One region of the Pannonibacter anstelovis genome, then DNA from elsewhere that is predicted to be linked to it. Evidence: riboswitches for the same ligand, from Rfam matches in the RefSeq annotation. Region 1 holds a riboswitch; each other region holds the start of a gene.
What was found. Region 1 has a riboswitch for cobalamin ahead of nrdH (glutaredoxin-like protein NrdH). Riboswitches for the same ligand answer to the same signal wherever they lie in the genome.
Positions count from the first base shown of each region.

Region 1 (3,200 bases):
CTGCATTTTGCCGAACTCGCCGCCCAGGCGCGCATCGTGCATGTGATTGGCACCACGGGCTGGACGGACGAGGACCAGCCGAAGCTGGAAGCCGCCGCCCGCCATGCCCGGCTCGTCAAGTCCGGCAACATGAGCCTTGGCGTCAATCTGCTGGCGGCGCTGGTGAAGAAGGCCGCTGCAGCCCTTGGCCCCGATTACGATCTGGAAATCGTCGAGATGCATCACCGCCACAAGGTGGATGCACCCTCCGGCACGGCGCTGCTGCTGGGCGAGGCTGCGGCCGAAGGGCGCGGCATCGGCCTTGCAGAGCATTCGGTGCGGGTGCGCGACGGGCATACCGGCCCGCGTGAGGCCGGCACCATCGGTTTCGCCACCCTGCGCGGTGGGTCTGTCGTCGGCGACCACACCGTCATCCTCGCCGGTGAGGGTGAGCGGGTCGAACTGACCCACAAGGCGGAAGACCGCCAGATCTTTGCCCGTGGTGCAGTCAGGGCAGCCCTGTGGGCGCGTGACCGCAAGCCGGGTCTTTACTCCATGGCCGACGTGCTCGGCCTCAACGACTGACACAAATTCAGAAATTCAAGGAGATCGGTGCATGGAACGTCTCTTGGTGCTCGTCCGCCACGGCCAGAGCGAATGGAACCTCAAGAACCTCTTCACCGGCTGGAAGGACCCGGACCTGACTGAGCAGGGCATCGGTGAAGCCAAGGCCGCCGGCGGCAAGCTGCGCGACATGAAGCTGAAGTTCGACGTCGCCTTCACCTCGGACCTGACCCGTGCGCAGCACACGCTGAAGCTCATCCTTGCCGAACTCGGCCAGGAGGGCCTGGAGACGATCCGCAATCAGGCCCTGAATGAGCGCGACTACGGCGACATCACCGGCATGAACAAGGATGAAGCCCGCGAGAAGTTCGGTGAAGAGCAGGTGCACATCTGGCGCCGCTCCTTCGACGTGCCCCCTCCGGGCGGCGAAAGCCTGAAGATGACCGCCGAGCGCGTTCTGCCCTATTACCGCGCCGAGATCCTGCCGCGCGTCATGGAAGGCACCCGCGTCATCGTTGCCGCCCACGGCAACTCCCTGCGCGCGCTGATCATGGAACTGGAAAAGCTGACGCCGGAACAGATCCTCAAGCGCGAACTGGGCACCGGCGCACCAGTCGTCTACCGTCTTGATGAAGACGGCCAGGTGGCAAGCGTCGAGGATCTGGCTGACTGAAGCCCCGGTCAGCTGAGTCCAGAGGTATCAAGATCTGGCGTGCACTGATCCCCGGAAAACACAATTTTGCCATCGAGGGCACCCTCAAAAGGGGTGCCCTTTTTCATGGTCTGAAGCGCTCTTTCGCAGATTTCCGCCATTTTCCGGCCGTGCTGGCTTTGAGCCGGATCACTACATCTTGTGGGTATCCGACGCCATTTCACATAGGGATTGATAAAAATCGAATCTCCGCTATGTTGACTCCTGTTCAGGGTTCTCTGGCGGAAACGCCGATGAGCTAAGACGGGAACAGGGTGAAACCGGCGGAAATCCGGCAATTCCCAGGCTGCCCCCGCAACTGTGAACGGAGAGCGTTCGTCCTATTCTGCCACTTGGCCGCAAGGCCTGGGAAGGCGGGGCGGCGTGATGACCCGTGAGCCAGGAGACCTGCCTTGAACGTAACGTCCACCGGCGGGGTGCCGGAGGGGTGTGGTCAGTTCATGTCCGGTTATGCCGGGCTGTCCGCTCCCTCTGGCCAGCGCCATCTGCTTCGGCAGCAGTGCTTCGGGGTGCAGGCATGATGAAGAGAGCCGTTTACGAGTTTCCGCCCGGGTAGTTGCCCGCGGCCTGTTTCCACCGTTCCGCCGGACACTATCTGGTTGGGGCGCGTAAATTTGTCCTTGAGTTTTCATCTGATACCGGCTGCGCAGACGCGTGGCCGAACCCTTTGTTACGTCCGTCATACGAGGAACGACCGATGACCGTCACCGTCTACAGCAAGCCCGCCTGCGTCCAGTGCAATGCCACCACTCGCGCCCTTGAGCGCAAGGGCATTGACTACACGCTGGTCGATATCTCCGAAGATACGGCGGCCTATGACTATGTGACCGGTCTTGGCTACCGCCAGGTGCCGGTGGTTGTTGCCGGCGAAAACCACTGGGCCGGTTTCCGCCCGGACCTGATCGGCGGCCTCGCCTGAAACACTGAAGGGCGCATGCACCATGGCCAGGCTCGTCTATTTTTCCAGCACTTCGGAAAATACCCGGCGCTTCGTTGAGAAGCTGGGTATGGACGCCATCCGCCTGCCCGTGGACGCCAGTGCGCCCGTGCCCCTCGTAAGCGAGCCCTTCGTGCTGGTGACACCGACCTATGGCGGCGGCACCCCGAAGGGCGCGGTGCCCAAGCCCGTGATCCGCTTTCTCAACGAGGAGCAGAACCGCACTCTCCTACGCGGCGTCATTGCTGCGGGAAACACCAATTTTGGCGAAGGCTATGCCATCGCCGGCAACATCATTTCCGCCAAGTGCAACGTGCCGTTCCTCTACAGGTTCGAGCTTCTGGGCACGGCGGAAGATGTCGGGAACGTCACCCTCGGACTGGAACGGTTTTGGACATGCTAGACACGGATTCCCCGCAGGACGCGGGCGCAAAGACCCACTCCGCAGCCGTTGCCCCGGCTTCCGGCGGCAGCAATGCCCGTCAGTCCACGGCGCTGGACTATCACGCGCTGAACGCGATGCTGAACCTCTATGATGATGAGGGAAAGATCCAGTTCGAGAAGGACCGCGAGGCCGCTCGCCAGTATTTCCTCTCGCACGTGAACCAGAACACGGTCTTCTTCCATAATCTGAAGGAGAAGCTCGATTATCTGGTCACCGAGGGCTACTACGAGCCCGAGGTTCTGGAACAGTATTCCTTCGAATTCGTGCGCGACCTGTTCGACGCTGCCTATGCGAAGAAGTTCCGCTTCCCGACCTTCCTCGGCGCCTTCAAGTATTACACGTCCTATACGCTGAAGACGTTTGACGGAAAGCGCTATCTGGAGCGCTACGAAGACCGCGTCTGCATGGTGGCGCTGGCGCTGGCACGCGGCGACGAAGCCCTTGCCATGGCGATGATGGAAGAGATCATCACCGGCCGCTTCCAGCCGGCAACGCCGACCTTCCTCAACGCGGGCAAGAAGAGCCGCGGCGAGCTGGTGTCCTGCTTCCTGCTGCGCATCGAA
Region 1 covers NZ_JBAKBF010000003.1:174,743-177,942, forward strand. Annotated here, with positions in the region: gene dapB (4-hydroxy-tetrahydrodipicolinate reductase) at 1-564, shown strand, start outside; gene V6L75_RS06105 (2,3-bisphosphoglycerate-dependent phosphoglycerate mutase) at 596-1,216, shown strand; cobalamin riboswitch at 1,450-1,664, shown strand; gene nrdH (glutaredoxin-like protein NrdH) at 1,953-2,174, shown strand; gene nrdI (class Ib ribonucleoside-diphosphate reductase assembly flavoprotein NrdI) at 2,197-2,595, shown strand; gene nrdE (class 1b ribonucleoside-diphosphate reductase subunit alpha) at 2,589-3,200, shown strand, end outside.

Region 2 (3,200 bases), on a different contig from region 1:
GCGACGGTGGCCCAGCTCTTGTCGAGATCATCCATGATGTTGCGCCCGCCTGCGGCCTCGATGAGGGCGGTGGGCATGGCATAGCGGCCTGCGGTGAAGGGCGTGTCCTCGCCGCTGTCATAGACGAAGACGCGCAGCGGCTCCTTGCCCGGCTCCTTTACCCTGGCGGTCACTTCGGCAAGCTTTGCCTCGTAACCGGCGACCAGCGCCCTGGCCTTGTCCTCGACGCCGAAGATCGTCCCGAGGTTCAGAAGATCGTTGTACATGTCGGCCATGGAGATCTTCTCCCTGGGGCCGATGTGGATGCAGCTTTCGGTCAGCTCATAGACCTTGATACCGAAGGGGGCTAGCGTTTCCGGCGTCACCTCGCCGCCCACCTTCATGCCGTAGTTCCAGCCTGCGAAATAGAAATCGGCTTCCGCACCCAGCAGCACTTCCTTGGTGGGGTATTTTTCGGCGAGTTCCGGCAGCTCCTTCACGCCTTCGCGCATCTCCGGGTCCAGCGTCTTCCAGCCGGACACGCCGGTGTAACCGGCCATGTGGTCCGTCAGGCCCAGCACCAGCATCATTTCGGTGAGGTTCACGTCATTGGAGATGGCGCGTGTGGGGGCGGCGTCAAAGGTGACATCGCGGTTGCAGCTTTTCACCGTCACCGGATAGGCAAAGGCGCTGGCGGTGGTGGCCAGAAGGGCGGCGAAAGCAAGGGCTATACGCATCGGTCAGATCTCACAAGTGAAAGGAAAAACGGGGGGAATGGCCGGAGGTATCGATCCGTGAACGGACGGAGAAAGCCCCGGCGATATTGGCTTCGGTCAGCGCCGCTTCCGGCCTGTCCATGGCGAGCACGGTGCCGTTGGCGAGCAGCAGCACCCGGTCAGCATGCTCTGCGGCCAGCGTCAGGTCATGCAGGGTGGTGATCACCGTCAGCGGCAGGCCGCGCAGCAGGGCCATCAGCTCCAGCTGGTGGCGGATATCGAGATGGTTCGTCGGCTCATCAAGGATCAGCAGGCGCGGCTCCTGCGCCAGCGCACGGGCCACCAGCACACGCTGGCGCTCGCCGCCGGACAGGGTGCCGAAGGAGCGCTCGCTCAGCGCCGTCAGATGCAGCCGGGCCAGGGCATGCTCCACCACCTCGCCGTCACGCGCTCCTGCTGCCGCAAGTCCGCGCTGATGCGGCAGGCGGCCGAGGCTGACGATCTGGCGCACGGTCAGGGCAAAATCCGTCGGCTGCTCCTGCAGTACCACGGCAATGCGGCGGGCCGTGTCACGGCTGGACATGGCCCAAAGGCTCGTGCCCTCCAGCCGCACGTCACCTGTCTGCGGCTTGTGGAAGCGGTAAAGCAGTCGCAGCAGCGACGATTTTCCCGCCCCATTGGCACCGCAAATGGCCAGCATCTCACCCTGATTGACGGTGAAGCTGATCCCGGAGAGGAGCGTGAGGTTTCCGCGCGGCCCCCAGCCGAGGTTATCAGCCTCGAAGAAAGGCGCGCTCACGTGCCGGGCCTGAAGGTGGTTGTGCGGCCGGGTGCGGGAATGCGGGCCAGCGCCGTCTTCGCCATCCGGCCCGGACGCTCGGATGCCTTGCACCAGCCATCGGCCAGACCGTGATACTGGCGGGCAAAAGCGGCAATGTCCGGCACGTCTTCCAGCGTCAGGTGCCCGAACAGCCAGCCGGTCTTGAACTGTGCGGTCAGGGCGACAGTGCAGGGCTGGCCACAGGCGGCCATGCATTCAACGCCTGAGACGGACCAGTCCGTATCGGCCTGCAGCGCGCTGGCAAGGGCTGTGCCTAGATCATGCCCGGGCCGTTCGCCGGTCTCCTTGTCGCGGCATGTAACGCAGATCGTGAGATAATGGGAAGGGGAGGGGCCTTCCGTCTTCGGGATGGCCTGCTGCATAGGCGCAGGCGCAGGTGTTCCGGCCAAGGCCGGTCCCTGAATGGTCATGGACATGCTCCTTCCGGGACACCCCGCCCGGCGGTTTGAGGTCTGTTGTGATGGCAGGTCTCCTGACTTGCGGGTCGCCGCTTGCCCGGTCCTTCCCGTTCCTCGGTGGAACAGTGGATCACCCGGGGTCGCTCGCCGCCTACAGTTGCGGGGGCAGTCACGGACTTGGCGCCTGTTGGCTACACCGTACCGTGTTCCCTTTTCACCCGGCCAAGGCTTTGCCAGCCGGGAACCATCGCCGCAGATGATCAAATCCGCCGTCCTTCCTGTCAAGCTCCATCGTCATAAATCCGGAACAGGTTTTCATACTGGGGTAGTGATATATGTTATAAGATAACATTACAATATATGGCTTCGTAAGGACAAAAAAATCCCCGGCTGCCTATGCCGGCAGCCGGGGGAGTCGCCTCTCATCGAGCTGGGGTGAACGGCATCCCGGGGGCTGGGGTGCCGTCGCAAGTCTCTGCCTTTACGCCAAGTCCTAAGATGCTGACGCATCAAGACTTGGAACGCTCAGGCGCCGCAGTGTTCGAACAATTCCCGTTGAGCAAAGCTCCCCGGTGGCTCCGTCACTCGGCGGCGATGCGGGCGCTGGGGTTGTTCGGATGTGTCGTCCAGTTGGCATAGTCCCCAGAGACGGTACGGCCCGTCCGCGGATCAACGGTTCCGGTGGCCATTGGTTCCATGGTGATGCAATTTTCCACCGGGCAGACCGAGACGCAGAGATTGCAGCCGACGCATTCCTCGTCGATCACTTCGAACTTGCGTACCCCGTCCACCATGCTGGTGATCGCCTGATGCGAGGTGTCCTCGCAGGCGATGTGGCAGCGGCCACACTTGATGCAGAGGTCCTCGTCGATCTTCGCCTTGGCGATGTAGTTGAGGTTGAGGTAGCGCCAGTCGGTGACATTGGGCACTGCACGGCCTGAGAAGTCCGAAATCCGCTCGTAACCGGCCCCGCCCATCCAGTCCTTCAGCCCCTCGATCATCTCCTCGACGATCTTGAAGCCATAGGTCATGGCGGCGGTGCAGACCTGCACGTTGCCGGCGCCGAGGGCAATGAACTCTGCCGCATCGCGCCAGGTGGTGACGCCGCCGATGCCGGATATGGGCAGGCCATAGGTTTCCGGATCACGGGCGATTTCCGCCACCATGTTGAGGGCAATCGGCTTCACCGCCGGGCCGCAATAGCCCCCGTGCGAGCCCTTGCCGTCAATGGTCGGCGTTGGCGCCATGCGGTCAAGGTCAACACCC
Region 2 covers NZ_JBAKBF010000007.1:32,010-35,209, forward strand. Annotated here, with positions in the region: gene V6L75_RS12175 (ABC transporter substrate-binding protein) at 1-716, opposite strand, end outside; gene V6L75_RS12180 (ABC transporter ATP-binding protein) at 727-1,494, opposite strand; gene V6L75_RS12185 (DUF1636 domain-containing protein) at 1,491-1,946, opposite strand; cobalamin riboswitch at 1,982-2,198, opposite strand; gene preA (NAD-dependent dihydropyrimidine dehydrogenase subunit PreA) at 2,516-3,200, opposite strand, start outside.
Region 2: another riboswitch for cobalamin. It lies ahead of V6L75_RS12185 (DUF1636 domain-containing protein); the one in region 1 lies ahead of nrdH (glutaredoxin-like protein NrdH).

Region 3 (3,200 bases), on a different contig from region 1:
CCGGCGCGGGACCGTCAAACGGCGCTTATTTCTTGTTGGCCGTGACGTCGATCCCAAGGATCTGCGGCAGGCCCTGCGGTGCCATGACTGCCGTTCCGAAGATCTGCGCGACGGAAACAGGAGCTGCCGGCTTGGCGTCAGCCTGCAGTGACACGGGGTTGTCCAGGAATTCGCCGGCAGCAGCTGCCACCTTGGCCTGGAACTCCGGGTTCTGAAGCAGGGCGAGCATCATCGGCAGGCCGGTCTTGAGCTGGCTAACGACTGCGGCTCGGTCCGATCCTGCAGTCTTGGCCTGCTGGTCGAGGAGGCGGTCGACGATCGAGCCGTTGTCGAAGCGCAGGCGCATGGAGTTCAGCGTCAGGCCCTGCAGGATAGCCATGGCTTCGTCGCTGTTGTCCTTGGCTGCTTCCAGCTTCTCGGCCACTTCCTTGGTCAGGCCGCCGATCTGCACAGCCAGGGCGACGCCGCCCATTTCAGCTGCGGTCATGTCGAGCCTCGGCAGGTCAAGCACACCGGTGACCGGATCCCACTTGAACTCTGCCGCCACTTCGGCATTCACGGTCTCATAGCCAAGATCGGTGAGCTGCTTGGCAGTGCCTGCGTCAAGCTCTGAAACCGCAATGGCGATACCCGTCATGTTCAGTTCGCCCGAGGTTGGCAGATTGCCTTCGCGGCTGTTGATCGCAGCATAGACGGTGTCCAGCGAGGCCTTGGTAACGTCACCTTCGGCGATCTCGATACCTTCAGCCTCGATGGTGTTGTAATCTGCAGTTTCCTCGAAGGATTTGGACCCGTCAGCAGGCGGAAGAACCACACCTGTCAGGGTCAGCGATGCCATCGACACAGATGCGCCGTCCTTGTCTTCAAGCACGGCTTCCTCGATGGCGACGCCATCAAGGCTCATCGTCCCATCTGACTTTTCTTCACCGTTGGTCAGGGTGATGATGCCGATGGTGCCGGAACCATCTTCCGGTGTCTTGCCTTCAAGGGCGACATCCTCAAGGGTTACCTGATCGCCATCTTCGGAAACGCTGCCGACCGACACGACCTTTACATTGCCGGCCTCTACCCGTGACAGGAAGGCATCGGCAACATCGTTGCCGGTCGCCTCGAAAGCCAGCGCACCGTGGGTCAGCGCCAAGGCCATGACGGAGACACTGACACCACGCATCAGAAAGGATCGCATTTGAAGCTCCAGATTGAGAACTGAAATCTAAACCGCCGGAACCATGTCCCAACCTTGCCATAAAGGTCCGTGACCTGCGTCACACACAGGTCTTTGGCTGGAACGCGGCTATCGATGATGCATGGTAAACTACTCCAGCATAACGGCTTTGTGAAATGATCTGTCAAAGCGGGCGATTTCACGGCGCTTTGATGCGCCTGGCTCATACTTTTTGCCGGTATGTGGAAAGACATGCATGAACGCACAAATGCTATGGCATTGTTTCTATCTGGGCTAGAGTGAAGCTGATGGGCCGCGCAGACAGATGCTGCTACGGCAAAAAACAGGGAACGGGGTGAGGGCCCGCACATCGTGCAAGGCCTGATTCCCCGGCTGCCCCCGCAACTGTAAACGGCGAGCGATGCCTCTATGCCACTGGCCCCGCAAGGGCTGGGAAGGCAGGCGAAGCGGTGAACCGTAAGCCAGGATACCTGTCCATCACATGACCGGGCGCAAAGCCCAATCCAGTCCAATGCGCGGCGGGCGCAGAAAGGAACGAGCATGCATATCGAAGAAGGCGTCGTTGAAGGCGCGAAAATCATCCTGAGTTATGGCACAGCGGCAACGGCTTTCGGGCTTGCAGCAAAACTCGCCGTTGACGACCTGCGGACCAATGGCGGTGCCATTCCGCTTCTCCTGCGCAGCATCATGACCACTGCGCTCGTGTTTTGCTTCTTCGAGGTGCTGCCGCATCACCCCGTGGGCGTGTCCGAGGTGCATCTGATTCTCGGCTCTACACTGCTGCTGCTGTTCGGGGCAGGGGCTGCTGCCATCGGGCTAGCCGCCGGTCTGCTGATGCAGGGCCTGTTCTTTGCACCCTTCGACCTGCCGCAATACGGCATGAATGTCACCACGCTGCTGGTGCCTCTCTTTGGCATCAGCCTGCTGGCAAAGCGAATCATTGCGCCGTCGACACCGTATGTGGACCTGAAATATTCGCAGGCGCTGGCGCTTTCCACCGCCTATCAGGGCGGCATTGTTGCCTGGGTGGCCTTCTGGGCCGTCTATGGCCACGGTTTCTCCACTGAGAACCTCGCTGATGTGGCCAGCTTCGGTGCGGCTTACATGACCGTGATCATTCTGGAGCCGCTGGTGGACCTCGGCGTGCTGGCGGGCGCAAAGGCTCTGAAGCAGCTCAGCGGCAGCCCGCTGTTCAACGCAAGGCTTCATGTGGCGGGCTGAGCCTTTGGCATGAAAAGAGGCCGGGGAACTCCCGGCCTCCATGCAAAGGCGTGGATCAGAATGGGTCGTAGCCAATGCGGCGCAGCTTGTCCTGCGTCCAGCCATCGCCCTTGCAGCCCTTGTAGGCGCCGCCGGCTGCATAATCGAGCAATTCGTCCGGCAGTTCATCTGCCTCGATGCGGCGCGGAAGCACCAGCACGATCTCTCCGGGAGCTTCTTCCAGGACCCGGATCGCAAGGCTCGGGACCGGATCCGTGCCAAGCAATTCCACAAGTACTGCATGCGGATCGTTCAGAAGGGCGCTGCGGAAGGCAGTGTCAGTTTCTGCCTTCTTGCGAAGCTCGGCCTCAAGAACGGCGCGAGCCTTCTCGAACGGATAGGCTGTGATTTCGCTCATGATCGTCTCCCTTAGAACCTGATGCCACGGCCTTCGATTGGGGTAAAGAAACCTATATCGCTCAAGCACTTGTGCAGATTTCCGCCGGACGCATAGTCCAGAAGCTCATCCGGCAGCTCGTCTTCGGCGATGGAGCGCGGCAGTACGAGAAGCACTTCGCCGGCCTGTTCCTCGACGACGCTGATCTTCATCGATGGGATCGGGTCATTGCCGAACATGTCGCGGATGGCGGCATGCGGATTGCTCTTCAGCAGCTCGCGGAAGGCTGTGTCGGAAGTTGCCCTGGCAACGAGCGCAGCCTCGATGTGGGCGCGGGCGCCGGCAACGGCATCTGTCATGGACGTCATAAATTTGGCCTCTGTTGTTAAATTGGCGTTCTGTTCATTTCTTGCAAAG
Region 3 covers NZ_JBAKBF010000001.1:212,455-215,654, forward strand. Annotated here, with positions in the region: gene V6L75_RS00955 (hypothetical protein) at 26-1,186, opposite strand; cobalamin riboswitch at 1,459-1,678, shown strand; gene V6L75_RS00960 (energy-coupling factor ABC transporter permease) at 1,727-2,407, shown strand; gene V6L75_RS00965 (NHLP leader peptide family RiPP precursor) at 2,463-2,804, opposite strand; gene V6L75_RS00970 (NHLP leader peptide family natural product precursor) at 2,816-3,151, opposite strand; gene V6L75_RS00975 (NHLP leader peptide family natural product precursor) at 3,186-3,200, opposite strand, start outside.
Region 3: another riboswitch for cobalamin. It lies ahead of V6L75_RS00960 (energy-coupling factor ABC transporter permease); the one in region 1 lies ahead of nrdH (glutaredoxin-like protein NrdH).

Region 4 (3,200 bases), on a different contig from region 1:
CGCGGCCTTGCCGGAGACCGCCACCGCGCCCTTGATGCGCAGCACGCCCTTCAGCGCCATCGCCCGCAGCACCACAGCCTCGATGTCCTTCAGCGAGGCAAACTCCGGCGCCATGACCACATGGCTTTCGAAATCGTCATGGTGGTGATCATGATCATGATCATGGTCATGGTCATCATCGTGATCGTGATCGTGATCGTGGTCATCATCGTCATGATGGTGGTGATGATGGTGCGCACGGCGGGCAGCCAGATCATCCTCCGCAGCGGAGGAGCGGCCCAGCAGCACGTCGATGGGCAGCGAACCCTTTTCAGCTGCAATGATCTCGACACCGGCGCGCACATCTTCTGCGATATGCTCGCGGATATGCTCTAGCGCGTGATCATCGACCAGATCGGCCTTGTTCAGCACCACCAGATCGGCGCAGGCGAGCTGATCGTGGAAAAGCTCTTCCACCGGATTGTCATGATCCAGCGTTTCATCGGCAGCGCGCTGCGCGGCAAGGGCTTCCTCGTCCAGCACGATGCGCCCTTCGGCGAGAGCTGCCGCATCCAGCACGGTGACAACACCATCCACCGTCACCCGCGTCTTGACGCTGGGCCAGGTAAAGGCCCGCACCAGCGGCTGGGGCAGAGCAAGGCCTGACGTCTCGATGACGATGTGGTCCGGCGGCGTCTCGCGGGCCAGCAGCATTTCCATGGCTGGGAGGAAATCATCGGCCACGGTGCAGCAGATGCAGCCGTTGGTCAGCTCCACCACATCATCGGCAGAGCAGGACGGATCGGCGCAGCCATCCAGCAGCGAGCCGTCAAAGCCCATATCGCCGAACTCGTTGACGATCAGCGCAATGCGCCGCCCGTCCGCGTTGGTCAGGAGATTGCGGATGAGCGTCGTCTTGCCCGCGCCCAGAAAGCCGGTGACGATGGTGGCCGGGATCTTGGCCACGGCAGGGGTCTGAAAATCGGTCATAGAGAGATATCCGGTTGTGAGGAGGGCTTGAGCACGAGCGGCAGACCGGCGGCCACAAAGACCACGCGGCTGCAGACGGCAGCAAGCTCCTGATTGAGACGGCCCTGCGCATCGCGGAACTGACGCGCCATGGCGTTGTCCGGCACGATGCCAAGACCCACTTCATTCGAAACGAAAACAACAGGCGCAGGCAGATTGGGCACGAGCGCGCAAAGCGCCTGAGTAGCGGCGGCAAGGTCTGCTTCGGCCATCATCAGATTGGTCAGCCAGAGCGTCAGGCAATCGACCAGCACCGCACGTCCGGGCAGGGCTTCGCGCCGGAGCACGTCCGTCAGTTCCGCGCCGATGCCGCCCTTGTCCTCAATGGTGCGCCACTCTACCCCGCGCCGTGCGCGGTGCAGGCCGATGCGGGCTTCCATCTCCCCGTCCCAAGCGGCGGAAGTCGCCACATAGACAGGCTCAAGCCCGCTTTCGAGGATCAGCTGCTCTGCATATCTGCTCTTGCCGGAGCGTGCGCCGCCCGTCACCAGAACGGAAGTTGCCGCCCCCTGCCCTTCAGCCTGCGCCATGGGTCAGCCGCAGGCTTGCAGCATGGCAGCGTCAGGCTCTCTTGCGGACGCGCGGGCGCGATCCGCCCTGCCATCCGCCCAGTCTGGGGGAGTAGAAATCATGTCAGGTCCTCCGGTCCGCCCACCCGGCGGCCTTGGGGTTGCACAACATCAGGCCGGTCTCCTGGCTCGCGGGTCTTCACCTTGCCGCGCCTTCCCGCAAGGACTGGCCTTGCAGTGGCATGAGGCGGCAAGATTCTCCGCTGACAGTTGCGGGGGCAGCTGCGGCTTTGGAGCCCCGGATTGAGTCGCTCCGCACCGCATTCCCGTTTCATCCCCTTGGGCTTGGCCCTCCGGGGAACCTGATCCTCTCCTTGTAACGGCTTGGCGGCAGCGCAGCAAGGACGCCCTTAGGGCAAGCCTGCGGCGCAAAAGCCCCCTCCACATTCCGGGCAACGGGTGCAAGAACCGGCGCGGATGGGTTATCCACTGGCCCAAGCCGTTGAAAGACCGCAGATTTCCGCCAAAGCCAGCCCTGTGGAAAACTTTCTTGAAGAAAGGGCTTGGCAAATGCTCAAGGCCTTTGTTATACGCCTCTCACCGACGGCGGCGCACACAGCCGCCACCGCAAAGGGCACTGCCCTTCTGGTGATCCGCGATAGCTCAGTTGGTAGAGCGTTCGACTGTTAATCGAATGGTCGCAGGTTCGAGTCCTGCTCGCGGAGCCAACCTTCTCTCTTCCCTAGATAAAATTCAAAACTTGCCCGCAACGGCAGGGCTTTTTGCGTTTGTGCGGCAGACTGCGCCTCACGCGGGTCTGCGGTAGAGCAGCCAGAGAAAATACGGCCCGCCGATGAAGGACGCGAGGATGCCGGCGGGGATCTCGTAGGGAAAATCGAGCGTGCGGCCCAGCCAGTCGGCGCTGACCATCAGAGCAGCGCCAATAGCCGCAGCACAGGCAATCCGCAGCAGCGCACGCCCCGGCGCCACGGAGGCCGCGATATGGGGCGCGATGAGGCCGATGAAGCTAAGGGGGCCGGTTATCAGCGTGGCGGCAGCCGTCAGCAGGGCCGAGAGCGCCAGAAGCAAGGTGCGCGAGCGGCGGGGCGACAGGCCCAGCGCCCGGGCTGTGGTGTCGCCCAGCGGCAGAATCTCCAGCCAGCGCCCCATCAGCGGCAGCACCAGCAGCACAACGAGCAGGATGGCCAGCGAGGCAAGGGCCGTCAGTCCGGCGGCGCGGTAGGTCGGCCCCATGGACCAGGCCAGCACGAAGACCGCACGCGGATCACCGCTGGCCAGAATGAAGGATATGAGCGCAGCCGCAAATGTGCCTATGGCAACACCGGCCAGCAGCACCGGCCCGGGTGCGTGGCCGGACTTGCGGGTGATGGCCAGCACGAAGAGGAAGGCGAGCACCGCCCCGCCCGCTCCGCCCCCCAGCAGCAGGAGAGGAGAGAAGGAACCGGTCAAAAACAGCGCCACGGTGATGCCGAGCCCTGCCCCCGAACTGACGCCCAGCCCTTCAGGACTGGCCAGCGGATTGCCGGTCATCGCCTGAATGAGCCCGCCAGCCAGCGCCAGCATCGCACCGGCAGCGGCAGATGCCAGCACACGCGGCCAGCGCCCTTCGATCAGTTCTCCGGCGGCGAGGCCACCCGGATGCAGCTGGCTGGTGAGGGAGAA
Region 4 covers NZ_JBAKBF010000006.1:219,762-222,961, forward strand. Annotated here, with positions in the region: gene cobW (cobalamin biosynthesis protein CobW) at 1-969, opposite strand, end outside; gene cobU (bifunctional adenosylcobinamide kinase/adenosylcobinamide-phosphate guanylyltransferase) at 966-1,538, opposite strand; cobalamin riboswitch at 1,675-1,898, opposite strand; tRNA gene V6L75_RS11715 (tRNA-Asn) at 2,170-2,245, shown strand; gene fhuB (Fe(3+)-hydroxamate ABC transporter permease FhuB) at 2,325-3,200, opposite strand, start outside.
Region 4: another riboswitch for cobalamin. It lies ahead of cobU (bifunctional adenosylcobinamide kinase/adenosylcobinamide-phosphate guanylyltransferase); the one in region 1 lies ahead of nrdH (glutaredoxin-like protein NrdH).